DNA from 3 places in the Rhizobium sp. SG741 genome. Region 2 is predicted to be linked to each of the others. Evidence: riboswitches for the same ligand, from Rfam matches in the RefSeq annotation. Region 2 holds a riboswitch; each other region holds the start of a gene.
What was found. A riboswitch is a leader RNA that binds a small molecule or an ion and turns the genes downstream of it on or off. The one in region 2 is predicted to bind cobalamin.

Region 1 (10,431 bases), on a different contig from region 2:
ATAGCCGAAGGTCGTGCGCACGACGAGAGACGAGGTGATGACAGCAGCCAAGACCAGCGCGGTAATCGGAAAGTCGCCGGTGATCTCCAGCGCCAGGAAAGTCATCGTCAGCGGGCCGCCGATGATCGAAACGGCAAGCGCGCTCATGCCGACCACCGCATAGACGGCCGGCGTCAGCGTGGCGTGATCGAAATAGGGGGCGCAATAGGCGAAAATCTTGCCGAGCAGCGCGCCCATGAACAGCGATGCGAAGAACAAGCCGCCCCTGAAGCCTGAGCCGATCGATACAGCCGAGGCGAGGGATTTCAAAACGAAAAGGCTGACCAGCGCCCACAAGGTTACATCGGTGGAGAGATTGAGATGGAGGGCTCCGTGGCCGGCCGATAGAACCTGGGGTGATATCAAAGCCAGCAAGCCGACAAACAGGCCGCCGAGCGCCGGGCGGAAAGGCGGCGCAATCGAGCTCTTGCGCGCCAGTTCCTCGACCCAGGCGACGCCCTGCATGATCAGGATGCCGATGCCGGCGCAAAAAGCGCCGAGCAAAACAGCCGGAAGGTAATCCGCCGGCACTATTGTGCCGAAATGGCCGATATCGATGGCGAAGTCGTCGCCGGCGAGCAGCCTTGCGATCATCGTCGATATCAGGGCCGAGACGACGACGGGCGTCAGGGTCAGGATGGAATAGGTGCCGATGATCAGCTCGAAGGCGTAAAAGGCGCCGGTCAGCGGTGCGTTAAACGCTGCGGCAATGGCGCCGGCAGCACCGCAGCCCACGAGCATGCGCAGATCCGCGCGGCGCATCTGCATCTTGTAGCCGAACTTCGAAGCGATGCCGGCGGCAAGCTGCGTGTAGCCCGCCTCAAGCCCGACGGAGGCGCCGAACCCATTCGAGATCAGGTTCTGCACGGCGACGATGATGCTGTCGGTCAAGGACATGCGTCCGCCATGCAGCGCATTCGCCTCGATCGGGTCGACCATCGGCTTCTTGCGGGTGCGTGAAAGAATATAGAGCAGAATACCAAGAATGATGCCGCCGGCTATCGGGGCTATCAGCACCACCGATTTGTCCGGGATCGCCACTGCCGCCGAGCTCAGGCGCTCGTAATCCGTGATCCCGTAGATGAGGCTGTGCAGCTTGCGCGAAACGAAACTCATGGCCGTAACGGCGCAGCCGGACGCGATGCCCACGAGCGCGCCGGCGAAAACGAGTCCTAGTTCGCCGCGGCGGAGCAGCGCTCTAAATCGACCAAGATCGAATAGGGCTGAGAAGACGCCCAGGCGACGGGGTTGGAATTTCTGCAACATTGGGGACGGACGATACGTTTCTGCTCGAATATAAGGGCTTAGCCTCTATAAACTCCTAACATCAAAGAAATACGGCAAAAAAAGTGATGTGTTCTCGGGATTATGCGGCGATTTCGCGGCTGGGACAGCCGATGTCGCACCCATGTCCTTGATTGACTTGAACTAAGTGAAAGCCTAATCATTGCCGGCATAACGAATGGTTTCCGAGCGGCGATGTGCCGCATGGGATGAAAAGGGAATGTGAAGGGGCGGACCCAATCCGGGCGTTCTCATCACAGCCGACCCCGCGACTGTAGAGCGGTCAGGGTCTTTCGTCCGGTTTGACAGCTATCCCGCCGATGGTTCGCATGGGGCGAACAGGCGGAGAAACTTCAAGCCGGAAAAGCCACTGGTGTGGCATCATGATCTACCAGGGCTGGACGCCTCCGATATCTACGAATCGTCCGTCTTTTCATGATGCATTCCCGGGAAGGCGAGAAAGATCCGCTGGTGCGCGATCGGGGGCGACCGGTTTCGGTCTGCCCCCTCGTTGCGCCTTAACCGCGAGCCAGGAGACCTGCCATACGTGCCGGGCACAGGGCCCATCTTGGGACGCATGTCTCGCTGCCAGCACGGAGGTTGTCATGGCGCCAAACGAATTTCTCGCGCGTAAGCGCGCCCCTTTCGGTCTTAGCCGCGTTGCGCGGCTCCGTGCCCTCGTATGGGGGCGACAATAGCTCATGCCATCCTCACAATCCCGCGCTGTTTTCGTTCTCGGCGGCGCGCGCTCCGGCAAATCCCGGTTCGCCGAATCGCTGATCTCGGATACCGGCCTTGACCGTCACTATGTGGCGACCGGACGAGCCTGGGACGACGAAATGCGCGAACGTATCGCGCAGCATCGAAAAGAACGCGGCGATCTCTGGACGACGCACGAGGAGCCGCTCGACCTGACCGCCCGGCTGGCGGCGATCGACGGCGATGGCCGCGCTGTTCTCGTCGATTGCCTGACGCTGTGGATCACCAATCTGATGATGGCCGAACGAAACATCGCAGCTGAATTTGCTGTTCTTACCGAATTTTTGCCGAAGGCCAAGGCGCGGCTCGTGCTCGTCTCCAACGAGGTCGGGCTAGGCATCGTGCCGGAAAACCGCATGGCGCGTGAATTTCGCGATCATGCCGGCCGGCTGCACCAGATGATCGCGGCGACAAGCGCCGAAGTCTATTTTATCGCGGCGGGATTGCCGCTGAAAATGAAGGGTTGATCCACATGAACCAGGCAAAGATTCCCGCCACCGTCATCACCGGCTTTCTGGGAGCCGGCAAGACAACGATGATTCGCAACCTGTTGCAGAATGCCGGCGGCAGGAAGATCGCCCTCATCATCAACGAGTTCGGTGATCTGGGTGTCGACGGCGACGTGCTCAAGGGCTGCGGCGCGGAGAACTGCACCGAGGACGACATCATCGAGCTGACCAATGGCTGCATCTGCTGCACCGTCGCCGACGATTTCATCCCGACCATGACCAAGCTTTTGGAGCGTGACGCGCGTCCCGACCATATCATCATCGAAACCTCCGGTCTGGCGCTGCCGCAGCCGCTGGTCGCTGCCTTCAACTGGCCTGACATCCGCACGCATGTCACCGTCGATGGCGTCATCACCGTGGTCGACAGCGCCGCCGTCGCCGCAGGCCGCTTTGCCGACGATCATGATGCCGTCGAAGCCCGTCGTGTCGAGGACGATTCGCTCGATCACGAAAGCCCGATCGAGGAACTGTTCGAGGACCAGCTGACCTGCGCCGATCTGATCGTTCTCAACAAGACCGACCTGATCGACGTCGCCGGCCTTGGCCGCGTGCGTGCGGAAGTCGCGTCACGCACCGTCCGCAAGCCGACGATCATCGAGGCGAAGAACGGCGACGTGCCGGCAGCCATTCTGCTCGGCCTCGGCATCGGTACCGAAGGTGATATCGCCAACCGCAAATCGCACCATGAGTTGGAACACGAAGACGGCACACCACATGATCACGACGAATTCGACAGCTTCGTCGTCGAGCTTGGCCCCATTGCCGACCCGAACGCCTTCATCGAAGCGCTGAAGAGCGTCATTTCCGAACATGATATCCTGCGTCTCAAGGGTTTTGTCGATGTGCCCGGCAAGCCGATGCGCTTGCAGGTACAGGCCGTCGGCAGCCGCATCGACAACTATTTCGACCGTACCTGGGCGCCCGGCGAGGAGCGCGCGACGCGGCTGGTTGTCATCGGTCTGCACGAGATGGACGAAGGGATCGTGCGCAAGGCGATCGAAGCGCTGGTCTAAGGCAAAGTCATGCATCTCCTCCTAGCCCAGAAGGGAACGATCAGTGACGGCGACGAGGCGATCGATCTCGGCCAGTCGCCGGGCGATATCCTCTTCCTGTCGGCGGCCGATACCGAGCTTGCGGCGATAGCCGCGGCTCGCGGGCAAGGCGAGGGCAGCTGTTCCCTGCGGCTTGCGAGCCTGATGAGCCTCAAGCATCCGATGTCGGTCGATACCTATATCGAGCGCACCGCGCGGCATGCGAAGCTGATCGTCGTGCGAGCGCTCGGAGGTGCGAGCTATTTCCACTATGCACTGGAGGCGCTGCATGCTTGTGCTGCGCGTCAGGGTGCGGCGATCGCCGTGCTGCCGGGAGATTCGAAACCCGATCCAGGGCTGACGCCCTTTTCCAATGTCGCGCTCGATGATCTCAATGCGCTCTGGTCCTATTTGATCGAGGGCGGGGAGGCGAACTCCAGGGCGTTTCTCGCCTATGCCGAGGCGATGCTGTCAGGGGCGGAAAAGCCGATGCCGGCCGCACCCTTGATGAAGGCCGGGATCTGGTGGCCGGGCAGGGGTGCGATTGGGATCGAGGAGTGGAGGAGTGTTTCTACGTCGTGTGGAAGCACCCCCTCATCCGCCCTTCGGGCACCTTCTCCCCGGGGGGAGAAGGCGGAAGTCGAGGGTGCAGTATTACCCTCGCCCCAGCGGGGAGAGGGTGGCGCCCCTGAGTTTATCGAAGGAGCGCCGGGTGAGGGGGCGTTACAGGGAGCGGAGCAGTTGGCGGACCTCAAAGTTCCGACTGTTGCCATCTCCTTCTATCGCGCGCTCGTCCAGAGCGGCGAAACCAGGCCTGTCGAAGCCATGATGCAAGCGCTCATCGCAGAGGGTATGCGGCCGTTGCCGGTGTTCGCCTATAGTTTGAAGGATGCGGTATCCGTCGGCATTCTGGAGAGCGTTTTTGCCGAGCTGAAGCCGGATGTCGTCGTCAACACGACAGGCTTTGCGGTGTCTGCACCGGGCGCGGATCGTCAACCGACGGTTCTCGAAACAGGCGAGGCGATCGTCCTGCAGGCAATCCTTTCGGCTTCGTCCAAGGAAGCCTGGGAGGCATCGTCGCAGGGGCTTTCGGCGCGCGATCTCGGCATGAATGTCGCGCTGCCGGAAGTCGACGGGCGTGTGCTTGCCCGCGCCGTGTCGTTCAAGGCGGCGGCGCGTTACGACGAGCGTGTCGAGGCCAATATCGTCGCCAGCGAACCGCTTGGCGATCGTATGCGCTATACGGCGCGGCTGGCTGCAAACTGGGCACGGTTACGCAATATACAGCCGAGGGATCGTCGCGTCGGGCTTGTCATGGCGAATTACCCGAACCGCGATGGCCGTCTGGGCAATGGCGTCGGATTGGACACCCCCGCCGGTACGATCGAGGTTTTGAGAGCGATGCAGGCGGCAGGCTATCCTGTCGCCGGGGTGCCAGCCGATGGCGACGCGCTGATGCGACACTTGGCGGATGGTCCCACAAATTCCGGCCATGATGGCAGGCTGGTTCGCGAGAGGCTTTCCTTTAGCGAATACAGGGATTTCTTCTCGTCTCTTCCTGAACGGATTCAGGATGAGATCACGACACGCTGGGGTGATCCGGAGACGGACCTTTATGCGCGCGAGGGCGCCTTTGCTCTGCCGTTCACCCGTTTTGGTAATGTGCTTGTCGGCATCCAGCCGGCGCGTGGCTACAATATCGATCCGAAGGAGAGCTATCATTCTCCCGATCTCGTTCCGCCGCACGGCTATCTCGCCTTCTATGCCTTTCTGCGCCGATCCTTCGATGCGCATGCCGTCATCCACATGGGCAAGCATGGCAATCTCGAATGGCTGCCGGGTAAGGCGCTGGCATTGTCGGAAAACTGCTATCCCGAGGCGATCCTCGGGCCTACGCCCAACCTCTATCCGTTCATAGTCAACGATCCCGGCGAGGGCACGCAGGCCAAGCGCCGCACCAGCGCTGTGATCATCGACCACCTGACGCCGCCGCTGACGCGCGCCGAGAGCTACGGTCCGTTGAAGGATCTGGAAGCGCTTGTCGATGAATATTACGAGGCATCGGGCGGCGACCCGCGTCGTGTCCGTCTGCTGCGCAAGCAGATTCTCGATCTTGTCGCCGATATCGGTCTCGATCAGGACGCCGGCATCGCCAAGGGTGAGGGCGAGGATGAGGCGTTGCGCAAGCTCGACGCCTATCTCTGCGACCTCAAGGAAATGCAGATCCGTGATGGTTTGCATATTTTCGGCGTTTCGCCGTCTGGACGACTGCTGACGGATTTGACTGTGGCACTGGCGCGGGTTCCCAGAGGTTTGGGTAAGGGCGGTGATCAGAGCCTGCAGCGGGCGATTGCGCTAGACGCGTTGGAGGGAGTGGAATTTGCGGATAGGGGGGGGATCTCGCCGCAAAAGCCATTCGATCCGTTGGATTGCGATATGGCCGCCGAATGGACTGGCAAGCGTCCCAATATTCTTGCGGACATTTCCGACGCTCCTTGGCGCACTCAAGGTGATACCGTCGAGCGCATCGAACTTCTGGCAGCGAAATTCGTTGCTGGCGAGATTGCATGTCCCGAGAGTTGGCCCCACACAAGCGTCGTTCTCGCTGAAATCGAAACCCGGCTTAAGCCATCGATCCTTGCCTGCGGCGATGCGGAGATCGCTGCCTTGATGAAGGGTCTCGACGGGCGTTTCGTTCCACCCGGCCCCTCAGGCGCACCGACGCGCGGCAGGCCGGATGTCTTGCCGACCGGGCGGAATTTCTATTCGATCGATAGTCGCGCGGTGCCGACGCCGGCCGCCTATGAACTTGGCAAGAAATCCGCCGAACTCTTGATCCGCCGCTATGTTCAGGACCATGGCGAATGGCCCGTTTCTTTCGGCCTCACCGCCTGGGGCACATCGAACATGCGCACAGGCGGCGACGATATCGCGCAGGCGTTGGCGCTGATCGGCGTCAAGCCGGTCTGGGATATGACTTCGCGGCGGGTTACCGGCTACGAGATCATCCCGCCTGCAATGCTCCGCCGGCCGCGTGTCGACGTCACCCTTCGCATCTCCGGCTTTTTCCGCGATGCCTTTCCCGAGCAGATCGCTTTGTTCGACAAGGCGATCCGGGCTGTCGGGGCGCTCGATGAGGATGCGACGGATAATCCGATCGCAGCGCGCATGCGGGGCGAGATCGCGCGGCTCGAAGCGGCCGGCCTGGACACAGCCTCGGCCAGCCGCCGCGCCGGCTACCGCATCTTTGGTTCGAAACCCGGCGCTTACGGTGCTGGCCTGCAGGCGCTCATCGACGAGAAGGGCTGGGAGCGACGTGCGGACCTGGCCGAAGCCTATCTCGTCTGGGGTAGCTATGCCTATGGCGCCGGCGAGGAAGGACGGGCTGAGCGGGGGGTGTTCGAGGAACGATTGCGCTCGATCCAGGCGGTCGTGCAGAACCAGGACAACCGCGAGCACGACCTGCTCGACAGCGACGACTACTATCAATTCGAGGGCGGCATGGCCGCCGCCGCCGAACAGTTGGCCGGTACTCGTCCGTCGATCTATCATAACGACCATTCGCGGCCGGAAAAGCCGATCATCCGTTCGCTGGAAGAGGAGATCGGCCGGGTGGTGCGCGGGCGTGTCGTCAATCCGAAATGGATCGATGGCGTCATGCGCCATGGCTACAAGGGCGCCTTCGAGATCGCCGCGACCGTCGATTATCTCTTCGCGTTTGCGGCAACGACCGGAGCCGTCCGCAACCATCATTTCGAGGCGGTCCACCAGGCCTTCGTCGTCGATCAGCGAGTGCGCGATTTCATGGCGGAGAAGAACCCGGCGGCACTGCGCGAGTTGAAGGAACGCCTGCTGGAGGCGATCGACCGCAATCTTTGGACGCCGAGGAGCAATTCGGCGCGCTTCGATCTGGAAAGCCTGAAACCGGGCAAGGAGGCTGCGGCGTGAGTGCGGTCGAGGACCTTCTGGCGGCCTTCCGCGACTATCTCTTGTCGCGGAGCGATCCGATGCTGAGGTATTTCATCGAGGGTTTCCAGTGGTCGATGAAAGAGCGGTCGCTTGCGCCGCGCGATCTGCCTGTGGTTGCCTATCTACGCGGGCTGCGCAGGCCGGGCGGTGAAGCGGAGGCGGCCTTGTTTGACAGTCTTCTCAACGCCGCCGGTATGCTGCATTGGGCTCAGACCTACAGCATCGCCGATTTCGGGGCGGATTTCCTCCAGAGATATGGTTGGGTCGAACTCTTCGGCACGCGCGGTCATTTCGCAAGCGACGACATGGCCGGCGGCTTCCTGCTGCTCGGGCCTCGGGTGCACTACCCCGATCATCATCATCAGGCCGAGGAAATCTATATCCCGCTGACGGACGGCGCGCTGTGGAGCAAGGATGCGCAGTCTTTCCTGCAGCGCTGGTCGGGCGAGGTTATCCACCACCCCTCGAATATCCGCCATGCCATGCGAACCGAAAGCCTGCCGCTGGTGGCGCTCTACCTCTGGCGAGGCGGGCCGCTGGCACAGAAATCGATCATATCAGGGAGAATGCCATGAGCGACGAATTGGCCGAAACGGCCCCCGACGCACCGAAGAACGACGATGCTCGCCACGCCGACAAGATGGCCAAGAAGAAGGCGGCGCGCGACAAGATCATGGCGACCAAGACGGACGAGAAGGGCTTGATCATCGTCCATACCGGCAAGGGCAAGGGAAAATCGTCAGCCGCTTTCGGCATGATCTTCCGCCATATCGCGCACGGAAAGCCCTGCGCCGTCGTTCAGTTCATCAAGGGCGCGATGTGGACCGGCGAGCGCGATCTGATCGAAAAGCATTTTTCCGATGTCTGCCAGTTTCATACCATGGGCGAAGGCTTCACTTGGGAGACGCAGGATCGCGCCCGCGACGTGGCGGCGGCGCGAGTGGCCTGGGAAAAGGCCAAGGATCTGATCCGCGACGAGCGTAACTCGATGGTGTTGCTGGACGAGATCAATATCGCGCTGCGCTATGACTATCTCGATATCAACGAAGTGCTGGAATTCCTGAAGGCCGAAAAGCCCTACATGACGCATGTGGTCCTGACGGGCCGCAATGCCAAGGAAGAGCTGATCGAGATCGCCGATCTCGTCACAGAGATGGAGCTGATCAAGCATCCGTTCCGCTCCGGCATCAAGGGACAGCCGGGCGTCGAATTCTGACCGGCGGCGAGGCCGCTGCTAGCTGCTGGGGATCATCGTCTTCAGCAATTCGGCGGTCTCAGGGTCCGCGGGGAAGAAAGATTCGATTGCCAGCTCCGATAGAGTCACGTCGACTGGCGTTCCGAAGATAGTCGTTGTCGAGATGAAGGAGAGGCGGCCCGCTTCGGTGAGAAGCTCAAGCGGCACCGCGATGCCTGCAAAATCTCGGTCGGAGGGGCCAGATTTCTGTGCCGGCGGCGCGGGATAGGCGGAAAGCTCCTGCAGCAATTTTATGAGCACAGGATCGCCTGTCGCGGTGGTCTGTTGGCGCAAGCGCTCCAACAGATGGTTGCGCCATTCGGGCAGATTGACGATCCGGGGCGCCAGTCCATCTGGATGCAGGCTGAGCCTCAGCACATTGACAGGAGGATTGGCGAGCGAGATATCGGCGATGCCGGCAAGAAGCGGCGCGACTGCGGCGTTGGCGGCGACCAGCGTCCAGTGACGGTCGATCGCCAGCGCCGGAAAGGGCTCGTGGCCTTTCAATAGCATATCGATCGCGCGCCATGCCGGTGCAAGTGCGGGGTCGTCCAGCTTGCGCTCGGGAAACACGGGCGCAAATCCTGCCGCCAGAAGCATCGGATTGCGTTCGCGCAGCGGCACGCCGAGCCGTTCGGCGAGATGCATCAGCATCTCGCGGCTGGGAAGCGAGCGCCCGCTCTCGATGAAGCTGAGATGTCGTTGTGAGATGTCGGCTTCGAGGGCGAATTCCAGCTGGCTCAAACGGCGGCGTTGCCGCCATTCGCGCAGATGGTCGCCGAGAGAGCGGGCCGTCGTCATCATGCGGCCACCGGCAGCTGATCGATGAAGCCGTGAACGGACTTCAGGCGGTCGCCCTCGAGAATGGCGAAATCCGTGCCCTTGATCAGCGGCTCGGCGTCAGCCGGGCCGAAGCCCCAGGAGAAGCGGAGATTGTCACCATGGCGGTCGCCGTCCGTGATCAATGTGAAGCGGAAGCCCGGGAAGCGCTCGTGCGCTGCCGTGACCAGCGCGTGGATCTGCTCGCGATCGCCGGCGCGCAACAGTGGATCGATATAGCTGCAGCTTTCGGTCCATGCTTCGGCGATAAGGGCACGCCGGCGTTCGGAATCCGTCTCATTCCAGATGGCAATATAACGTTCGGCAATGGCGGTTGCATCGGTCATCGGTCAACTCCTTTGGATCGCCTGAACCGTTCAGGCAGGGCGATCATGGGCGAGCTCCAAACCACTATCAATTACGTCGGAGGTAATCAAAGATGCCGATTGTTACAGCCCGAGCCAGATCCGCACGGGATGGGTCGGGTCTGCAAGAAGCTTGACCGCGAAGGCGATGCAGACGACGACGAGCAATGGCTTGATCAGCCTGGCGCCGATGCGCATGGCCAGCCGCGAACCCGCTTGCGCGCCGAGGAATTGGCCAAGCCCCATGATGAGGCCCACCTTCCACAGAATGACGCCGGAAAAGATGAAGACGATCATGCTGCCGAGATTCGAGCCGAAATTGAGCAGCTTCGTATGCGCCGTTGCCTTCAGCAGGCCAAAACCCGCGAGGGTCACGAAGGCCAGCATCAGGAATGAACCGGTGCCGGGCCCGAATGCGCCGT
Region 2 (10,431 bases):
GCCGGGTCGAACGCCATCTTGATCCGGCGCATCAGGTCCATCTCGATATCCGAGCGGATCGAAGCCAGTTCGTCGCGTTTCAGCTGGCCGATACCATGCTCGGCGGAGATAGAGCCGCCATGCTGCAGCACCAGCCCGTGCACGATCTTGTTCATCTCGTGCCAGCGGCCGATGAATTCTTCCTTATCGGCGCCCACGGGCTGCGAGATGTTGTAGTGAATATTGCCGTCGCCCATATGGCCGAAGGCGCAGATGCGAGCGCCGGGCAGGGCCGCGATAACCGCCTTTTCCGCCTCGGCCATGAATTGCGGAACCTGCGCCACCGGCACGGAAACGTCATGCTTGATCGAGCCGCCTTCAGGCTTCTGTGCATCCGACATGCTTTCCCGCATGTGCCAGATGGCCTTCTGCTGTGCTTCGGAGCTGGCGATCGTTGCATCCTGGATCAGGCCGGCCTCGTAGCCTTGCTCCAACAGCGTCGTCATCATCCGCTCGGCGGTTTCGGCTGAGTCCGAGGTGGAGATATCGATCAGCACGTACCAGGGATACGCTGTCTCCAGCGGATCGCGGACGCCGGGGATGTGCCGGGCGGTGAATTCGATGCCGATGCGCGGCATCAGCTCGAAACCGGTCAGCGCCGTGCCGCAGAGGCTCGAAGCGTTCTTGAACAGGGTCAGCGCCTCATCCACCGTTTGCAGGCCGGCAAAGGCGACCTGATGGCCGAGCGGCTGCGGGAAGAGCTTCAGCACTGCGCCGGTGATGACACCGAGCGTGCCTTCGGCGCCGATGAAGAGATCGCGCAGATCGTAGCCGGTATTGTCCTTCTTCAGGCGGCGCAGCCCGTTCCAGATCTCGCCAGTGGGCAACACAACTTCGAGGCCGAGGCAGAGTTGGCGCATATTGCCATAGGCGAGAACGGCCGTGCCGCCGGCATTGGTGGAGAGGTTGCCGGCGATGCGGCAGGAGCCTTCCGAGCCGAGCGACAGCGGAAACATGCGGCCATGTTCGGCCGCTGCCTTATGCACATCCGCCAGGATGCAGCCGCCATCGACGATCATCGTGTTGCCGACCGGATCGATATCGCGGATGCGGTTCATCCGCTCCAGCGACAGGATGATGTCGGAGCCACCCTCGCGCGGCGTCTGGCCGCCGACGAGGCCGGTATTGCCGGTCTGCGGCACGATGGCCGTGCCGGTCTCGCTGGCGAGCTTGAGGATCGCTGACACTTCTTCCACGGAGCCGGGCTTCAACAGCATCGGCGATGCGCCGTGGTAGAGGCCGCGGTTTTCCACCAGATGCGGTGCGATCTCCACGGGGTCACGCGTCGCATGCTTTTCGCCCACGATGGCGGCGAAGCGGTCGAGAAGGGCGGAGGAGGGGGCGAAGCTGCTCATGGTGTGTCCTTTGCCGATAGGGTTCGGGCCGATTTAGTCTCTGGAACTTGCTGATCTTCTTCGAATTGTCATCAAGTTCCAGCTATTCGCTTTTGCATGATCCCCAAAACCGCTTCGCACTTTTGGGGATCATGCTCGGGGCGCGGCCGCGCGGCGCAGCCGGTCGTTGATGGCCTCGCCGAGGCCCTCGTCGGGAATGTGGGAAAAGGCGATCGTCACGGCACCCGTCGCATCGGCGCGCTTCATGAAATCGAAGAGGTTGGCGGCGGCTTCCGAAAGATCGCCGCTAGGGCTGAGATCCAGCACGGCAACAGCATTTCCGATGCCGGCAATCTCGGGTGTCCCGAAGCGGATCAGAGCTTCGTCCGGCGAAACATCGGTCGCATCGAGCCGCACGGCTGCGCCCGGCGCATAATGCGAAGCAAGCATGCCGGGTGCTTCGATGGCAGGTGCCGCACCTCTCTTGCGCTTCACGGCCTTGCCCGCGATCCGCTCGATCTCGCGCGCCGCCAATCCGCCCGGCCGCAGCAGCCGCAGCTCGCCGTCCTCGACCTTGACGATGGTCGATTCGACGCCCACCACCGAAGCGCCCGCATCGAGGATCAGCGTGATCCGCTCTCCGAGGTCGTCGTCGACATGATCGGCGCTGGTGGCGCTGATCTTGCCCGACGTATTGGCGCTTGGGGCGGCCAGAGGCTTTCCGAAGGCGCGGATCAGCTCGCCGGCAAAGCCCTGCGGCACGCGGATGCCGACCGTGTCGAGACCGGCGGTCGCCAGCGGATGGATGCCGCTTTCAGGCCGTAGCGGCAGCACCAGCGTCAGCGGACCGGGCCAGAAGGCTTCCGCCAGCTTGCGGGAGATGGGATCGAAGATCGCGTAGCGTTCGGCCATGGCCAGATCGCTCATATGGCAGATCAGCGGATTGAAGCGCGGCCGGCCCTTGGTTTCGTATATCCGGGTGATGGCGGCCGGATTGGTGGCATCGGCGGCAAGCCCATAGACGGTCTCCGTCGGCAATCCGATCGGCAACCCCTCGGCAAGCGTTGCCGAGGCGACCTCTATCGCCGTTTGCGGATGTTCAAGGATGTCTATGTGTCGCGCCATGGCCTGCCCGTTTGCAGTTCAGGCCGTTCTTATGCTTTTCAAGTTTTCGGATCAATGATCAAAGCTGGCGAATGATGTCGCGAAGCTGCTCGTTGCGGGCGCCGAGCAGCAGGACGTTGCGGATGGCGGTCTGCGGATCATGGGTGTGGAAGAGCACTCCGTTGCCCCGGATGTCGCGATTGATCGTCAGCTTCTTTTCCGACGCTTCCTTGTCCGGATGGACGGCGACGGCGAAATACATTCGCGAATATTTCAGGCTGATGTCTTCGAAGAAATTGTCGTTCTGGCCGAGGCGAGCAAAGAAATTGGCGATGTAGAAGGCCCAGCTTACCTCCTCATATTTCGCGAATTGCGTTCGCGCCGCGGTGACGTGGCAATAGCCGAGATGCGGCGTATCCCGCAGGGTGTGATGGAAGATCAGTTTCGGAAAGCGGATCGACTGGTGAAAGCTGTTGAGACGGCCATGGGTTGTCTCGCCGGCGTTCCGCAGCTTGCTCGCCGTGCGTTCGGCCACTTCCTCGAACGTGAGGTAACGTCGCTCCTCGGCGAGCCAATGCGTCTTGTCGCGATTGATGCGGCCGGTGCGGAGAAATTCCGTATACCCCGCCGCCGGCGGCACCGGCTCCGGGTTGGCGGGTTTCTTGGCATCGAAATATCTGAGTTTTGCCATGCCGGCTCGCCATCGAGGTCTGGATGCCGAATGATAGATCGTCTAGCTTGAGCCGGGCTGAAGCGCGCGCTCTTGCTTGCGGATCGTTGAAAAGGATCAGAATCATGCCCGGCATTACCGATCTCAAGCTGCTGCTGGCGGACATGAAGCCGAATCTTGCCGAGGGCGAGTTCGTCTATTGCAGCGTGCCGGCTTCGGCGCTCGCCGATCATATTCACCTGGAGCCGATCGGGCTCTTTCGGGAAAGGGAGGGAGTGACGTTGATCCTTCCTCTGGAAGCAGCGCGGCAGGCAGGGCTTCCGACGGCTCCCGCCATGCGGATGATCACGCTCGATATCCATTCCTCGCTGGAGGCGGTCGGCCTGACCGCAGCCTTTGCCACGGCCTTGGGAAATGAGGGTATCAGCGCCAATGTCGTCGCCGCCTACTATCACGATCATATCTTCGTTCCGGCCGTTGATGCCGGCCGTGCGGTGGCGGCGCTGCAGGCGCTTTCGCAGGCGCACGCGCGCCTTTGATCGCCTGCCATCGGCGGACCTGTCGCATTCAGAATAAAGCGTCGCTCGCGAGAGGTGGGAGGATCACTATTCCTGCATCCCACGGCGATGCATAAGAGATTGAATTGTCTTCCTTTATTGCCGCTATGCGCAACCGTCCGGGCGTCTCGTTTCGTCTGTCGCCAATTTCGAAGCCGATGTCGCATTGTAGCGCAGCGGCTGAAGGGGCCGAGAGCTATGATGTCATCAATCTCAAGGTGCCGTCTGCTAGGGAGGCGGAGAATTGGGAAGCCGGTCAAAATCCGGCGCTGCCCCCGCAACGGTGGTGGAGTAAGGCATGGCGGATAAAGCCACTGGGTCGGGTCGACCTGGGAAGGTGCCATGGGGTCCTGGCGACAGGGCCGCTCCAGAGCCCGGAAACCAGCCTTGGGCACATATGGTTTACTGACCGCGGCGGGCGGTCGGGACATTGCTTTGGGCCGTTCCCACCGGCCGTGCATGTCCTTCGCCCGTTTCTTGGTACTGCGCAAGGATAGGCAAATGGATATCAGCAGCAATGTTCTGCGGCAATTGAAGAATCGCCGTGAGGGTTTCAGCCTGGAGCAGCCCTTCTATACCGACCCGGATTACTTCAAGCTCGATATGGAAATGATCTATTATCGGGATTGGCTGTTCATCGGCCATGATTGCGAAGTGCCTCGCGCGGGCAATTATTTCACCGTCCAGATCGGCGATTATCCCGTCGTCATCGTTCGCGGTCGCGATCAGGTCATCCGTGCCTTCCACAATAGCTGTCGTCATCGCGGCTCGCGGGTCTGCACGACCGAGCGCGGCTCGTCGGCAAAGCTCGTCTGCCCCTATCACCAGTGGACCTACGAGCTGGACGGCTCGCTGCTCTTCGCCCGCCAGATGGCCGAGGATTTCGACAAGAGCCAGTACTCGCTGAAATCGGTTCACTGCGAAAGCGTCGGCGGCTATATCTTCATCTGCCTTGCGCAGAATGCGCCGGACTTCGCGCCGGTTCGCGCCACGATCGAGCCCTACATAGCCCCTCATCGCCTCAGCGAGGCCAAGGTCGCCTTCCAGAGCACCATCATCGAGAAGGGCAACTGGAAGCTCGTCTGGGAAAACAACCGCGAGTGCTATCATTGCGCTGCCAACCATCCCGAACTCTGCCGCACTTTTTCGGAAGCGCCGACGGTGAGCGGCGTGCAGGGGGCAATGAGCGATCCCGTGATCACAGCTCATTGGAAGCGCTGTGAAGCTGCCGGCCTGCCGAGCGAATTCAAGATCTCGCCGGACGGACAGTTCCGCACCGCACGCATGCCGCTGATCGAAGGGGCCGAAAGCTACACCATGTCCGGCCAGAATGCCGTCAAGCGGCCGCTCTCGCCCGATGTGACGATCAACAACATCGGTACGATGCTGCTGTTCCATTACCCGACGACCTGGAACCACATGCTCGGCGATCACGCGATTTCCTTCCGCGTCCTTCCGCTCAACGCCGAGGAAACCGCCGTCACCACCAAATGGCTGGTGCACAAGGATGCGGTCGAAGGCGTCGATTATGATCTCGAAGAGCTTACTCACGTCTGGACTGAGACCAACGATCAGGACCGCCGCATCGTCGAGGAAAATGCCTTCGGCATCCGCTCGCCTGCTTACGAGCCCGGTCCCTATTCGGAAATCCATGAAGGCGGCGTCATGCAGTTCGTCGAGTGGTACTCGAATTTCATGATCAACCGGCTGCAGGGCGATCAGGCCAAGCTGTCGGCGGTTGCCTGAGCATGAACATGACCGTCTCCCTCCGTCATCGACATCTCGACCAGATGCAGCCCTGGAGCGACAGGCAGCATCTGCTCGAATGCCTCTCGGTCACGCCGGAAGCGCCCGATGTGATGACCTTCACATTCGGGTCCGACAAGGACAACTGGTTCCGTTACCTGCCGGGCCAGTTCGTGACGCTGGAGCTGCCGACGGCGCCCGAGCCGGTCATGCGCACCTATACGCTGTCGTCGACACCGTCGCGGCCCTTTTCGGTCGCCGTGACCGTCAAGGCGCAGAAGGACAGCATCGGCACGCGCTGGATGTTCGAGAACCTCAAGCCCGGCATGCGCATCAAGGCTTTCGGTCCCCTCGGCGATTTCAGCCATATCCGCCATCCCGGCGAGAAATATCTCTTCGTGTCAGCCGGGTCCGGCGTGACCCCGATGATGGCCATGACCCGCTACATGGCCGACACGGCGCCGTTGTCGGACATCACCTTCGTCAATTGCTCGCGCAGCCCGGCCGACATCATCTTCCGTTCGGAGCTGGAATATCTCGCCCGCTTCATGCCGAACCTCAATCTCGGCCTGATCGTCGAGGGCTGCGGCCGCACCGAGCTCTGGTCGGGGCTGAAGGGTCGCATCGACAAGGCCAAGATCGGCTTGCTCGCGCCGGATTTCATGGATCGCACGATCTTCTGCTGCGGTCCGGAAGTCTTCATGGATGCGGTCCGCTCCATGCTGGAAGCGCATGGCTTCGACATGTCCCGCTACCATCAGGAAAGCTTCCAGCCGGCGAATGCGGCAACGCCGCTTGCCGAGGTCACCGACGATGCGTCGACTGAAGCTGCAACCACGATCCGCTTCACCATGGCCGGCAAGGACGTCGTCTGCGCGGCGGGGCAGACCGTGCTTCAGGCCGCGCGCGGCGCGGGCGTACGCATCGGTGCGGCCTGCGAATCCGGCCTCTGCGGCACATGCCGCGTCATGAAGCTTTCCGGCGAGGTCGAGATGAACCACAATGGCGGCATCCTCGATGACGAGATCGAGGAGGGCTATATCCTCGCCTGCTGTTCGCGGCCGAAGACGGATGTCCAGGTCGAAGCCTAGAGCAAACTCCAGGAAAAGCGTGCAGCGGTTTTCCGTCCGGAGTTTCGCGAAAAAATATCATAGAGCGGTAACGCTATTCCGTTGTCGCTCTAGAAATCCTGATAATTCAGCTCATTGATCTCCACCGGCTCAGACCGACGGGTCGAGGCCGTGACGATGGGATCGATCACCAGCGAGATAAGCGTCTGCCGCGGTCCGTTGCAGGTCGGTGCCTGTGCGATCATCACGTCGGGCGCAGGCAACGGTTTGGCAGGCAGTAGCTCGCCTTGCGGCCAGATCTTGGCGAGCTGTATCTTGGTCATTGGTACGATATTGACGTCGATATCGGTCAATGTGCCCGGAACGCGGTAGGGGCAGCTCTTTTCGGAACAATTGTCCGATGAAGCGAACTGCCAGATGGCATAGCTGTCCCAATTGCCGAGCGGGAAGGTGCCGGTCACGTCCGGCTTGTAGCGCGCGTACCACAGCGGCAGCCGCGACAGCAGTGGATAGATGTCGCGATGATCGGCGATGTAGCGGGCGATGTTGTGGTTGGTATAGAGGATGGGGTAGCGGCCGGTTCTGACCTTGATATGGGCGACGAAGACCTGGGCATCCTCCAGCGACATGAATTGCGTGGAGTCCATGCCGTCGATATCGAGCACCATCAGCTCGTCCGGCTGCGGATCGGCATAGTCGAGAAAGTGATTGGCCTGGTCGATGGGATTGCCGGGCCGCCCCAGATGGTAGGCGCCCCACAACAGGCCGTTCATCTTCGCCAGCATGCGGCGCGTCTGATACAGCTCGCGACTGACGGCGTATTTGCGCCACATCGTCTTGCAGTGTGCGACCGTGTCGCCGGCATGGTCGCCTGTACAACTGAAACTTTCGGGCAGACCGTCGGAGGCCTTGGAGATGAAGCCGGCGATCCGCTTGTCCTGCAGAAACGTATTCCAGTCGATGGTGTTCAGTTCATAGGCGTCGATGATGAGGGCGTTTCTCGGATCCGTCCAGGGTCGACTTTCACCGGCCGAAAGCTTCGTAGCCGGCCCCGTGAGGGCCAGGACCATCAGAAAGCTGCAAATCAAGGCGTAAGTCTGCCGGGATCCTTTCATGAAATAATAGTAAGGATTGCTGGTTAATCTTGGGTTAAGGATGAAATCACTATAAATTCATCGTGGAGCCCTCGCATAACTCCTTAAATTGGTAGGGATTTGAGGAACAGAATAACGTGTTGCCGCGTTTCTCGCCGTCTGTTCGGACATGCGACGAAGCAGGCATTTCAACCCTGCTCGGGAAGCATCCCGATATCGAACGCCAAACGCCTGAGCACAAGACAAACCAGGGAATGGAGATAAGAATGCTTGGTTTCCGTGCGAGAATTGCGACCATCGCTATTTCGGCCGCTGTTACCCTGACGAGCTTCACGCCGTCCTTCGCATTGCAGATGCCTGCCGCACCGGTTGCGCCCGCTGAAAAGACCGCGCCCGCCAATATCGAGCAGGTTCAATGGCGCCACTATCACGGTGGTTACTATCGCCGGGGTTGGTATGGCGGCTATCGCGGTTACTCGGGCTATCGCCATGGCTATCGTTACCATGACGGTTATTGGTTCCCGCTGGCCGCCTTCGGCGCCGGTGCGATCATCGGCGGCGCGATTGCCAGCCAACCGCGCTATTATGCCGCTCCGCCTCCAGCCGGCGGCATCAACCCGCGTCACGTCGAATGGTGCTCGGATCGCTATCGCTCCTATCGCGCTTACGACAACACCTTCCAGCCCAATCAGGGCCCGCGCCGTCAGTGCTACTCACCCTATTATTGAGCGACGCTTAGAGGTTCATCGATGCGAGCCGCCCGGCACATGCCGGGCGGCTTTTCATGCATAGTCAGATGTCAGAGAATGTTGATCCGTTTGAGCAACCACCATGCCAGCAGCATGGACGCGACGATGAAGCCGATCGCATATTGCGTACCGCCTGTCCCGCCGGAGAGCGGCAGGTTCGATGTGTTCATGCCGAAGAAGCCGGTCACCAGCGTCGGCGGCAACAAGAACGCCGTCATGATCGACAGGATATAGAGATGGCGATTGATCTCGGAGGCGAGCTTCGAGTTGATTTCTTCATGCAGTAACCGGGCGCGCTCCTGGAGCGCATAGATATCATGCTCGACCGCTTCGAGCCGGCTCGTCAGGCGCCCCGCGACATCCTCGAAGCCGAGCGGCATTTCCTCGTCGTCCGAGGCGGCGGCGTGGCGCATCAGCGACAGGACTGTGCGCAGATGGCGATGCAGCCGTACGATCGTCCGTCGGATCGGCGGAAGCCGCGTGCGCTCGTCGCGCGACGTGTTCCCGTGAAGGAAGTCCTCGATAGAATTCAGCTCTTCGCTCATCTCGATGACGACCGAGATCATGGAGCGCTGGAATTCGACGACCAGCAGCTCGAAAATATCCAGCGGACGGGAAAATCGCGCCGCATTCTTTTCGATCAGCATCCGTCCCCGGTCCAGACTGCGAAGCGGCTGCAGCCGGCTGGTGATGAGCATGCGGTCGGTCAGCGCAAAATGCAGCCAGCCGATGTCACGAGTGTCCTGACCGAACTCATGCTGGAAGTCGACCAGCGTGCCGAAGAGCATCTGTTCGTCGACGGTAAGCATCGCATGCGTCTCGTGCGTGGTCAGCGCCGTGCGTGCCGCTTCGTTCAACCCAGGTACGTCCGCAAGGAAGGTTGGGACGCGGGCATCCACGAGATTGAGATGCAGCCAGAGGAAACCGTCTCCGCCAAAGAGCGTGGCGCGATCGGTATCGTCGGGCAACCGCTCCGGCTTGTCTGCGCCGGGATGGAGACGATAGGCCCAGACAAAGCCGGGTATCGTGATGGCAGACGTGATCGTGTTCATGGCCAGATCATTCGGATTGTCGGAACAGTTGCCTTAGTCTTCGTTCATGACGATTGTTTATGCAAGTCTGCCCGTTGTTGGAATAATCGCATGCGCGGGTGCAGATGTCTCAGCCGCGCGGCGCGTGCAGGACGAATGTGTCGTTCGAGTTCGCGATCAAGTGGAAATGAGCATCGCATCGCCTTTGTAAAATTGACGTTTACGTAAAAATCAACTAGCTATAACAACACGTCGACGATGGCCTGGGTGAGGCGGGCCATCGGACCACAAATGCGGAGGAAAGCATCATGTACAAGGCGCCTGTCGAGGAAATCGCATTCACGCTGAAGCATGTCGCCGGCATGGAGCGGGCGATGGAAGAGGGCATCCTCGGCGATCTCAGCGCCGACGTCCTCGATGCCATCCTGGCGGAGGCTGGACGTTTCGCCGGCGACGAGATGGAGCCGCTTGCCGAAATCGGCGACAGGCAGGGCGCGAAGCTGGTCGACGGCAAGGTGGTTCTTCCGGACGGATGGGAAAAGCTCTATCGCGACTGGATCGCCGGCGGCTGGAACGGGTTGACCGCGCCGGAGGAGTTCGGCGGACAGGGCCTGCCACATATGCTGAATATCGCGACGCTGGAAATGTGGAATTCCGCTTCGATGGCGTTTGGTCTTGCCCCGACGCTGACCATGGGGGCGGTCGAGGCACTCATCGCCCACGGCAGCGAAGACCTGAAAAAGACATACCTGCCGAAGCTCGTATCAGGCGAGTGGGCCGGCACCATGAACCTGACCGAGCCGCATGCCGGTTCCGATGTCGGGGCGCTGCGCACGCGTGCAGAGCGCCGCGACGACGGCACCTATCGTCTCTTCGGCCAGAAGATCTTCATCACCTGGGGCGATCACGAGGCGGCGGAAAACATCGTCCATTTCGTGCTCGCCCGGCTTCCGGACGCGCCCGCGGGCACGCGCGGCATATCTCTTTTCCTCGTGCCGAAATTCCTCGTAAACGATGATGGATCGCTTGGCGCCCGT
Region 3 (10,431 bases), on a different contig from region 2:
AGAAGGCTCCTCACATGGTATCACAAGCGGTTTTCGGAAGGTCCGCGATAGGCGGCGACGAAGGGATGGTCCTGGCTGGTCGTCCGGCTCTTGTCCCAGCCGCCGGGGGCACCCCAGCCGGTCACTTCGTCGGCAAAGAAATCACGGTTGACGTCACGGAGGAGCAGCCGCTCCGCCGGCATTTCCTGATCCCACAGAATAGCGTCGACGGGACAGACGGAAAGACAGAGCCCGCAATTGATGCACTCCTGCGGCTGGATATAAAACATCCGGCCGCCTTCGTAGATGCAGTCAACAGGACAGGCGACGGTGCAGTCGCCATCCTTGATATCGATGCAGGGTTCGGTGATGACATAAGCCATGAAATTCGCCTCGCGGCGCGCTCTGCGGCCGCCTTGAGCCAAACTATGACAAACAAAGGCGTTCTGAAGAAGCGCTGATTTGCGGCTCTTTCATTGCCGAAACGGCAACGGTAAAACGGCAAACATGCAGCATGGTGCCGGCTGTCATCTACGCCACGCTCTCTACTTCCGCCGTCTCATGTTGACGACGACGACCCCAAAGATCGCCAGGGCGCCGCCGATCGCGCCGATTGTCGAGGGAGTTTCTCCCAGCCAGAGGAAGCCGATAAGCGTTGCTGTCGGCGGTACCCCGTAGAGGAAGTTGGATGCCCGTGCAGCCGAAAGCCGCTTCAGGGCGATGGCCCAGGTAACGTAGCCGACCGCGGTCGGAAAGATCACGAGATAGGCAACGCCCCAGTTCACATCTGCCGGCGCGGCGGCCAAGGCTCTGAGGGTGGCGGGCACGGCCGGAAGAAGCGGAATGGAGCCGATGAACAGCACCCAGGCAGTCACCGTCAATGCCGGCAGCCGCCCGAGAACGGGCTTTTGCAGGACGCTGGCGATTGCCGAGCAAAGAGCAGCGCCGAGGATCAGCATGGCGTTTGGATCGAAGCTGAACCCATCGCCCGTTCCGGCAGCGATCAACGCCACGCCGCCGAAGGAAACCGCCGTGCCGATCCACCCCCAGAAGCCGAAGCGCTCTCCGAGAGCAAACATGGCGATCAATGCCGTGAACACCGGCATGGTGTTGATGATGAAGCTCGCAGGCCCCGCCGGCACGGTCTGTTCGCCTGTATTCAGCAGCACCGCATAGGTGGCGATGAAAAGGATTGCGGCAATCGAGATCCGCAGGAGATCCCCTCTTGTCGGGACGCTCCATCTGAATGCCAGATAGCCAAGAGCGATGACGCCCGCCGTCACATAACGGGCCGTCGCAAGTTCTATCGGCGTCAGGGGCCCGAGACAGATGCGGATGACGACGAACGAAGAAGCCCAGAAGATGATCGTGACGACAACAGCCGAAAAGGCCACCAGATCAAACCTGCCCTTTACCCCCACGTCGCTCGTCAACATGCTCATGCTCGCCTCCCATCCATTTGCATGGGAGTGGAATAGGCCCCCAATACGTGCTTGAAAAGCACCGCAATCAATGATCAGCTGTGTTTATGGTTCACAGCTCGCAAGCACTGCCGCCGCTCGATACACTTGAAACCTTTGCACGCGCGGCACGCCTTGGCTCCTTTTCGGCAGCTGCCGAAGAAGGCGGCATCACCCATGGCGCCGTCTCAAGACAGATATCGCGGTTGGAGCGCTGGCTCGGTGTGCGGCTCTTTGCGCGGCAGCCGCGCGGCGTAAGCCTCACTCCGGAGGGCATGCGCTTCTTTGCCCGCGCTGAGGAGGCCCTTGCCCTTCTCAGCGACAGCGGCGAGCGCTGGCTTCCCCGGCGCAACAAGGCGACGGTTCGTCTTTCCCTCACACCTTCCGTCGCGTCGCTATGGCTGTTCTCCCGCCTGCCGAAGCTCGAAGGCAACGACATTCATCTCGAGCTGATCCTTGAACATCGTCTGGCGGACTTTGGCGAGGGAACGGATCTCGCCATCCGCTGCGGCAAGGGGCCGTGGGCCGGTGTGCGCGCTCTGCCCCTCTGGCACGAAAGATCCTTTCCGATCGCGGCGCCTTCGCTGGCGGAAAGGCTTGGGCAGAATCGCGATGCGCAATCGCTGCTCGCCATGCCGATCCTGCACGATTCGAACATCGAGGGCTGGCGGCGCTGGCTCGCTCCGGAGGGCGTCGAATACCTGCCGCGCGGACAGGACCGGCGGTTCGAGGACTACAATCTCGTCATCGATGCCTGCGTTCAGGGCGTGGGCGTTGCATTGGCACGACCGCCGCTATCGGATGCGGCAATTGAAAGCGGCAGGCTGGTACCGGTTTCCGACAGGGCTATAGACTACCACGTCTCGTTTCACCTGATCCGGCCCGACAATGCCCTGAGTGGCCCCGCCACGGAACTTGCAAAGCGCCTCCTCGGCGAAGCGGGCCATGACGAGATGACGATCGCAGCCTTTACCGCACCAACGCGGGCGCGCGCATAGGCGGACGCTATATTGTTCCGGTCTTATGCAGCAAGCGCCCCTAACGGCAACACCCGGTCGAAAGCTGAGCTTCGTCAGCCAGTCGACGCGGCGGTAAAAACCGCCAACTGAGCCTCGAAAGCACGCTTGTATGCGGGCCGCGCCTCACCGCGAGCAACATAGGCGGAGAGGTTCCGATATTCGTCCAGTAGACCCGAGCTTTTCAACCTGAGCAGCACCGACACCATCAGAAGGTCACCGGCGCTGAACTTGCCGTCGAGCCAGTCGGCATCGCCGAGGTGACCGGAAAGTTCGCTCAGCCGCTTGCGGATGCGTTCCTCGACCATGGGCAGGCGCTGCTCGTACCAGGTCTCGTCACGCTCCAGGAGCCTGGCGACTTCGCGATCGACGATCGGCGGCTCCATCGTGGTAAGCGCGGCAAACATCCATGTGATGGCGCGCGCCCGGGCCTTGGCATCGTCCGGCAGCAGGCCTTGATAGTGCTCCGCGATATGGAGCACGATCGCCCCCGACTCGAACAGGACGAGATCGCCTTCTTCATAGGTCGGAATCTGCCCGAAAGGATGAAGCGCGAGATGCGTGGGTTCCTTCATCGCTTTGAACGAAAGAAGACGAACGTCGTAAGGCTGACCGACTTCTTCGAGCGCCCAGCGAACGCGCATGTCACGCGCCAGACCCTTGCCGCGATCGGGCGACCGTTCAAAGGCGGTAATAGTAATCGTCATCGCCGTTCTCCATAGCTTGTCTGTCTTGAAGACGATTGGCTAAACGAGATTCCGACACGACATGCTCGAGATAGCCGTCACGGTCGGTTCAAATGCAGCTCAAGGAATGCGCTCCATGCACATCAGCCAGCATCCTTCTACACGCGCACGGCGCCGGTGAAAACGACATGGGCGGCGTGCAAAGACGACACTGCGAAAGTCGAACATTGGCCCGAACTCCATTCGCGTGGAACCACGCGGTATCGTGACTGTGCGAATACATTCAACCCGTCATGTATTGAATGTTGCAGCGGCCGTGGACCAAAGATTTCTGGACATGGGCGCGCACGCCGAAGACCCGGCCGATCAGTTCCTCCGTCAGAACATCTTCGGGAGCTCCGGCCGCAACCACCTCGCCCTCCTGCAGCACGGCTAGGCTGTCACAGAACATGGCCGCCAGATTGAGATCGTGCAGGGCAATGATGCAGGTGACGTCGAGCTTCGAGACCAGTCCCAGAATATCAAGCTGATGCTGGATATCGAGATGGTTCGTCGGCTCGTCCAGGAGCAGTTCGCTGGGGGTCTGCGCGAGGGCTCTGGCGATATGGACGCGCTGGCGCTCGCCACCCGACAAGGTCTGCCAGAGCTGCGCCGCCCTGCCCTGCATGCCCACACGCCCAAGCGCATCGAGGACGGCCGCATCGTCACGAGCGCTCCAGGCCGACAATGGGCCGCGATGCGGCGTGCGACCAAGGCGAACCACGTCCATCACGGTCACCTGCGTCTCCGTCGTCGCCTGCTGCTCAACCAGCGCGATCCGGCGGGCGATATCGCCGCGCGGGATGGCCGCGATATCGTTGCCGCCGAGCCGGATGATGCCGCTGCGTACTTTTCTCAAGCGGCAGATCAGCCGCAGGAGGCTGGACTTCCCGGAACCGTTCGGTCCGAGCAGACCGAGGACCTTTCCCTTCTCCACCGTCAGGCTGATGCCGTTGACGATCAGCGTATTGCCGGCCGCGAAGGTTACCTTGTCGACCGCGATGCTCATGCCGTCCTCCGGGCGCGATAGAGAATGATTGCGAAGGCCGGGGCACCGAACAAGGCGGTGACCACGCCGATCGGCAGGATCTGCTGAGGTATGATGATCCTCGAGACGATATCGGCGCCGACCATGAAGATCGCGCCGGCAAGCGCCGCCGCCGGCAGCAGCCGATCATGACTGGGGCCGACCAGAAAACGGGCCGCATGCGGGATGACGAGACCGACAAAGCCGATCGAGCCGACGATGCTGACGACCGCCGCCGTCATGAGCGCCGTCGTCCCAAGCAGGACGATCTGCGCGCGCCGCACCGCAATGCCGAGCGAAGCCGCAGCATCGGTGCCAAAGACGAAGGCGTCCAGAACCCGGACATGTCCCATGCAGATTGCAAAGCCGACAATGGCAACCGGCCCCGAAAGATAGACATCCGGCCAGCGCACGCCGCTCAACGAGCCGAGCAGCCAGAACATGACACCCCTCGCCTGCTCGGCATTCGCCGATGTGGTGACGATATAGGAGGTGAGTGCATTGAAGAGCTGCGAGCCGGCGACGCCGCACAGGATGATCCGCTCGCTTGTGCCGGCGACGCCCGTAGCCAGGAGGCCGACGAAGAGAAAGGCCGCGATCGCGCCGAGGAAGGCCCCACCCGAAAGGCCCAGGATTCCCGAGCCGAGACCGAGGATCATGACGCAGACCGCGCCGGTCGAGGCGCCTGCTGAAATGCCGAGCACATAGGGTTCGGCGAGCGGATTACGCAGCATGGCCTGCAGGATCACGCCGCTCAGCGCCAATGAGGCGCCGGCGCTGGCGGCCACAAGCGCCCGGCTCAGCCTGTAGTCCCAGACGATACCCTGATGGATCCGGCTCAACTCGAAATCCGTCCCCAGCAGCCGGTTGGCAACGGCCTTGGCTGTGGTGGCCAGCGGAATGGAAATCTCGCCGATCGACACGGCAAGGCTGATCATGAGCGCCAGAAGCACGATTGCGGCGATGGTGAGCGCCAATAGCGCCCACCGCTTCTGCCGTCTTGCGATCCCGCGCATCTATTGCGCCAGGCCGAAGGACTTGATGCCCTTGGCCAGGGTCTCGATGCCGTCGATGGTCCGGATGGTGGGATTCATCGACTGCGCGTCCATCATCACGAAGTGCTTGTTCTTGACCGCATCGAGCTGGCTCGTGACCGGGTCCTTCTCGAGGAAATCGAGTTTGACCTTGGGATCGTCGGCCGCGTAGCGTCGGCGATCCATCGTCGCGATGACGACCACGGCCGGATTGGCCTGCGCGATCGTCTCCCATCCCACAAGCGGCCATTCCTCCTCCGTCGTGACGACGTTCCTGGCGCCGAGTGTCTTGAGGATATAGGCCGGCGCACTGTTCTTGCCGGCGATGAAGGCATCGCCGTTGACTTCCTTGCTCGAGAACCAGAACACGATCGGCAGGTTCTTGGCCTGTGCGCCGGCAATTGAAGCCACTGCTTCCGCCTGACGCTTCTTGAGGTCAGCGATCAGCGCATCGCCGCGATCCTTGACGTCGAAAATCCGCGCGAGTTCATCGATCTCCTGATAGATCAGGTCCATCGTGAAGAGTTCCTTGCGCACGCCGTCACCGCCGTCGGCATTGACCTTGGCAACGCAGTCGGTCGGCGCGATGTAGGTGTTGATGCCAAGCCCGGAGAACTGCTCGCGCTTGCCGACCGAACCTTGCGGACCGACATGCCATTCGAATTCGGCGGCAACGAGGTCCGGTTCCTTGCCGACAACCGCTTCGAAACTCGGGTCATTATCGGCAAGACGCGGGATCTTGCCGTTGGCTTCGGCATATTGTGGCAGAACAGGCCCGACCCAGACGGCCGTTCCGACGATCTTGTCGGCAAGGCCGAGCGACAGCAGGATCTCGGTCATGCCTTGACCGATGGACAGGATCCGAGCTGGAGCCTTTTTAAAGGTGACCTGCTGGCCGCAATTGCTGATGGTGAGGGGATACTGGGTCGCTGCAAAACCGGGAGCTGCGAAGCCGGCAAGGCCGAGCGCAAATGTAATGGTCGTCAGAAAATGGCGCATGAAAGATCTCGATAGGGATGAAAAACTGAGTGACGTCAGCGCAACAGCGCTCAGGCACACCGCAGCCGGTTGCGGAAATCCCAATCAAGAACGAAGAGTGCCGGGTAATATCGAAGGCTCAGGTCAATCATTCTCTGTCCCTTTCCGGGCATCCCCGCCCGGCTGATTGGATCGTGATTGACGGCAGGTCTCCTGGCTCGCGGATGTCTGACAATCATCTGCCTTCCCGCGCCGTTTCCGCGCAGTGGCATGGTCCGAAGACCCTGGGAGATGACCAGCAAGCTGGTCGCTCCGGGATGACCGCAATCCGCTTACAGTTGCGGGGGCAGCCACGGTCTAGGTCCCCTTTGGGTCGCCCTCACCGTGTTCCCTATTAATCCCCGTAGAGTCTTCCTTGGGGAACCGTCGCATCCAGTTATGTCGGACGACCGCTCGCCGTCAAGCACATCCATCGACAAAAGCCGCGCAATGTTTCTTCTCTTCTCCACCTCGACGACGAGTTGCTCGACATTGAAGAACACACTCGTCTCGTTGTATGAGAATGAAATGGATGCGTTCACATCCGGCGAAGTTCATTTATCGATCTGCATAATGGAATTCATATCTAAAACGCCCTGCGGGCCAATATATCGACATTATCACTGCTCACCAGACGGCGTGAGCCTAACCAAAATGATGGATGAAAATGCAACAGGGGACGTTTCCGGTCGAGCTGGCTGAATTGGCAGCGGCGTTACAGGCAAAGTCGGGAATCTTCAAAGCCGATCAGGAGGCTTTGGCGCTCAGAGAAGAGGTCGAAAGCGCAGCAAGAATTTTCATATTTGACCACGAGACGCAGGCTGAGACTTTTACGAAGGCGTATGGAATTAAAAACGCTCTCAAATGCTGCCTGGCTTTGCTCTCCGCGAATATCGAACCGGTGAAATACGAAAACGTGCGCGACCTAGGCTGCGGCTCGGGCGTCTTCGGATTGACGTTCGCATTTCTCGCTACGAACCCGAGGCTGCACCTGACCTTCGTCGATCAATCGCCCCTACACTTGAACATCGCGCAAACGGTGCTGACGGATTCCGGTTGCGCCGGCAATTTCAGCTTTCTCAACCAGACCCTGCCTCCCGATTTGCCGTCGAATTCGGAGCTGGACCTCATATCCTATTGGTTTTGCGAAAACGGCCACGTGGCGAGCGATGCCAGTTTGATCGATCGCCTGATCGGTCGCGAAGCGATCATTGTAGACTACGAAAAGGTCATCTCGGGCATCGTCGACCATCTTCCAGAGCACCTTGTTGTAAAAGACCGCTGGTCGGTGGAATCGGACGTGCCCTTGCATATGAGGGACATCGTGGGAGATGAGAGCGTGAGGAGTTACGGGATCCACATCGTCAGGGCTTGATCCCATCACCGGGCATTTCGATGCATAGGCAGGCTATTCGGATCAGTCGATCGAAACAAATCCGGCGTCTCGCAATATCTCCTGCCCCTGTCGCGACAGCTTCCTTTCCTGTCCCTTTGCCGGAACAGCGGCGCGAAAGCGGTTTCCTCCCACTGACCGCTGCCGAGTTTCGCCGAACGAACCGCGATGCCGCAGAGCGCTTCGAGCTGGACGGCGATGTTGAGGGTCTGGTGCTGCAGGATGATGACGCGGTTCACGACATCCGGAATATGCACCTGACGGTCGATCTGATCGGTCACCACACGGTCAGCTCAGGCGGGCGTCGAGAACACTATGCTGCCGAGTTCAATAGCGATTTTCCCGACAGGGATCGGGCGGTGGAGTCTGATTATGGGATTCTCCTGGAAGAGGTCCAACCACTGGCATTATATTTTTCCGGATACAATGGTATCGCTCAGGCTCGAATATCGAGTTGATGGAGAGGCAATCCGGTCAGGCATCCGTGCGCGGTGAAATTGAATCATCATCCAAAGTCGAGTTAGAGGCGCCCATCGGGATTGATGGCTGTTCGAGGCTCGACTATATACCAAGCATGGCTTTGGAATATTACCTCGCTGGCTCGACTGACACGGAAGCGGAGAAGCGCCAGGGGCGGCCCGCATCCGAGCGGATTCTCACGCTTTTGAAGATGCGCGGTTCGCAAACCTCATCGGCGCTCGGCGCTGCTCTTGGAACAACCGGGGAGAATGCGCGCCAGCAGCTTGTCAAGCTGGCAGCGGATGGCCTCGTCGAGGCTCGTTCTCAAGCCAAGGGCGTCGGCCGGCCGCAACAGGAGTGGGAGCTGACGGAGCGCGGGCACGGATTTTTTCCCGATACGCATGGAGAGCTTGCCGTCAGCCTGATCAAGGCGGTTCGCAACACGCTCGGTGAAGCCGCGCTTGACCAATTGATTGCCGCAAGAGAAGGCGAGACGCGGGCCACCTATGCAGCCGTCCTCGAAGGCGTCGATGATCTCGAGGCGCGTATTGCAGCCCTTGCGGCGCAACGATCCGCCGAAGGCTATATGGCCGAATGGCGTCGGACGAATGAAGGCGACGCATGGCTCCTGATTGAGAACCACTGTCCGATATGCGCGGCCGCAACGACCTGCCAGGGCTTCTGCAGATCGGAACTGGCGGTATTTCGCGATGTCCTTGGCGACGGCTGCACGGTAGAACGTGAGGAGCACATTCTTCACGGCGCTCGCCGTTGCGCTTATCGCATTTCGCCGCACTAGACGCCGGCTGAGGCGCGACCGCCACGACAGAAATTTCGTTAGAGCGTTGTCAAGCAAGGCGGGACAATTATGCAAGAAGACTGGTCCACATTCATCGTTGGAAAAGGCAACGTGAACGAGGGTCTCGTCCGCATCGCGTTGTACATTTGTGTATTCGGGACGCTGTTTTGGTGGCTGATAGGCTAGTCGGCCGACCGTCGCCTTCATCAGCGGGCGTTCGATTCCGGCAGGACGCATGGTATGCTCCGGGACTTTGACCCTGCCCGCATGCGAATGCGGGTCGCTCGTCGCAAGCCCTATGTGAACGATCAAAACCAGTCAATCACACCCCCTCAAGAAGCAACATTGGGTGGATTTGGGAGCATCGCAACGGCGCTGCGTCCTCGTTTCACGGCTTTCCCCGGTGCTTCGATCACGCGAAACGACTCCTATTGACCTTTTTACAGATGAATATAGTCTGCGTATATGCAAACTGGCAAACCGCCATGGCGGGCCGATGTGGAGGTGCCCGACCTGTCAAGTCCGGTGTGAGGACGGAAAGCGGTCTCGGGCAGGAGGCGCCGCGTTCCGGGAGGAGTGACATGACAGACGACAATCCGGCGCTGCAGAGCGCCGTCCGCAAGGCGACCATCCGTCTTCTGCCCTTCCTGGGCTTGATGCTGATCCTTAATTTTCTCGATCGATCGAATGTCGGCTTCGCCAAGACGGCCTACCAGGCCGACACTGGTCTTTCGGATGCGGCCTATGCATTCGGGGCCGGTATTCTCTATCTTGGCTACGCCACCTTCGAAGTACCGAGCAACCTGATCATGCAGCGCGTCGGCGCCCGTCTCTGGCTCAGTCGGATCATGATCACCTGGGGTATCGTCTCGGCCTGCATGGTCTTTGCCCACACGGCGACGAGCTACTACATCGTCCGTTTCCTGCTCGGCGTCTGCGAAGCCGGCTTCTATCCGGGCGTGTTGCTCTATCTGACCTACTGGTTCCCTGCCAAGCAACGGGCGCGGGCGACCGGTCTTTTCTATCTCGGCGTGCCCCTGGCGCTGGTGATCGGCGCGCCCCTTTCCGGCTGGCTTCTCACCCATCACGATGTGCTGGGTCTTACCAACTGGCAATGGATGTTTGCGGTCGAAGGCCTGTCGGCCACGATCGTCGGCATCCTGGCGCTGTTCTTCCTGACGAGTCGCCCCGGCGAAGCGAAATGGCTGACCGCAGAGGAAAGAAAGGCGCTCGTCACCGTTATCGAATCGGAAGAGCGCGGCAAGCTCTCCGAGGTGAAGCATTCCGTCTTCAGCGTGCTTAGGGATTGGCGGGTCCTAACCTTCATCGGCATCTATCTCTTCATTCAGGTGGGCGTCGGCCCGATCACCTTCTACCTGCCGGCGCGGCTGGCGCAGGCCATGGGCGGCGGCGTCAATACCTGGGTCGGCGTGCTGCTGGGTCTGCCGTGGCTCTGCGCCCTGATCGCAACGCGCTTCTTCACTGTTTATGCCGACCGGCACGACAATCACCGCATCGTCTG

Region 1: another riboswitch for cobalamin. It lies ahead of cobU (bifunctional adenosylcobinamide kinase/adenosylcobinamide-phosphate guanylyltransferase); the one in region 2 lies ahead of FHT29_RS18915 (aromatic ring-hydroxylating dioxygenase subunit alpha).
Region 3: another riboswitch for cobalamin. It lies ahead of FHT29_RS28715 (ABC transporter substrate-binding protein); the one in region 2 lies ahead of FHT29_RS18915 (aromatic ring-hydroxylating dioxygenase subunit alpha).

What each region holds. Positions count from the first base shown of each region.
Region 1 is NZ_JAAZQP010000027.1:21,047-31,477, reverse strand. Features, by position in the region: partial or broken gene FHT29_RS33740 (chloride channel protein) at 1-1,305, opposite strand, end outside; cobalamin riboswitch at 1,486-1,884, shown strand; gene cobU (bifunctional adenosylcobinamide kinase/adenosylcobinamide-phosphate guanylyltransferase) at 2,025-2,549, shown strand; gene cobW (cobalamin biosynthesis protein CobW) at 2,555-3,604, shown strand; gene cobN (cobaltochelatase subunit CobN) at 3,614-7,570, shown strand; gene FHT29_RS33720 (dimethylsulfonioproprionate lyase family protein) at 7,567-8,166, shown strand; gene cobO (cob(I)yrinic acid a,c-diamide adenosyltransferase) at 8,163-8,807, shown strand; gene FHT29_RS33710 (helix-turn-helix transcriptional regulator) at 8,826-9,629, opposite strand; gene FHT29_RS33705 (nuclear transport factor 2 family protein) at 9,626-9,991, opposite strand; gene FHT29_RS33700 (TSUP family transporter) at 10,094-10,431, opposite strand, start outside.
Region 2 is NZ_JAAZQP010000007.1:99,879-110,309, forward strand. Features, by position in the region: gene FHT29_RS18895 (FAD-binding oxidoreductase) at 1-1,394, opposite strand, end outside; gene FHT29_RS18900 (L-threonylcarbamoyladenylate synthase) at 1,524-2,498, opposite strand; gene FHT29_RS18905 (DUF6656 family protein) at 2,557-3,168, opposite strand; gene FHT29_RS18910 (ACT domain-containing protein) at 3,273-3,686, shown strand; cobalamin riboswitch at 3,904-4,109, shown strand; gene FHT29_RS18915 (aromatic ring-hydroxylating dioxygenase subunit alpha) at 4,206-5,450, shown strand; gene FHT29_RS18920 (hybrid-cluster NAD(P)-dependent oxidoreductase) at 5,453-6,541, shown strand; gene FHT29_RS18925 (GH25 family lysozyme) at 6,631-7,590, opposite strand; gene FHT29_RS18930 (BA14K family protein) at 7,881-8,342, shown strand; gene FHT29_RS18935 (transporter) at 8,414-9,415, opposite strand; gene FHT29_RS18940 (acyl-CoA dehydrogenase) at 9,703-10,431, shown strand, end outside.
Region 3 is NZ_JAAZQP010000014.1:156,007-166,437, reverse strand. Features, by position in the region: gene fdxA (ferredoxin) at 21-362, opposite strand; gene FHT29_RS28740 (EamA family transporter) at 525-1,421, opposite strand; gene FHT29_RS28735 (LysR family transcriptional regulator) at 1,508-2,437, shown strand; gene FHT29_RS28730 (glutathione S-transferase family protein) at 2,512-3,162, opposite strand; gene FHT29_RS28725 (ABC transporter ATP-binding protein) at 3,425-4,189, opposite strand; gene FHT29_RS28720 (iron chelate uptake ABC transporter family permease subunit) at 4,186-5,223, opposite strand; gene FHT29_RS28715 (ABC transporter substrate-binding protein) at 5,224-6,240, opposite strand; cobalamin riboswitch at 6,405-6,662, opposite strand; gene FHT29_RS28710 (methyltransferase) at 6,926-7,633, shown strand; gene FHT29_RS35000 (hypothetical protein) at 7,654-8,109, shown strand; gene FHT29_RS28700 (metalloregulator ArsR/SmtB family transcription factor) at 8,322-8,909, shown strand; gene FHT29_RS28695 (MFS transporter) at 9,491-10,431, shown strand, end outside.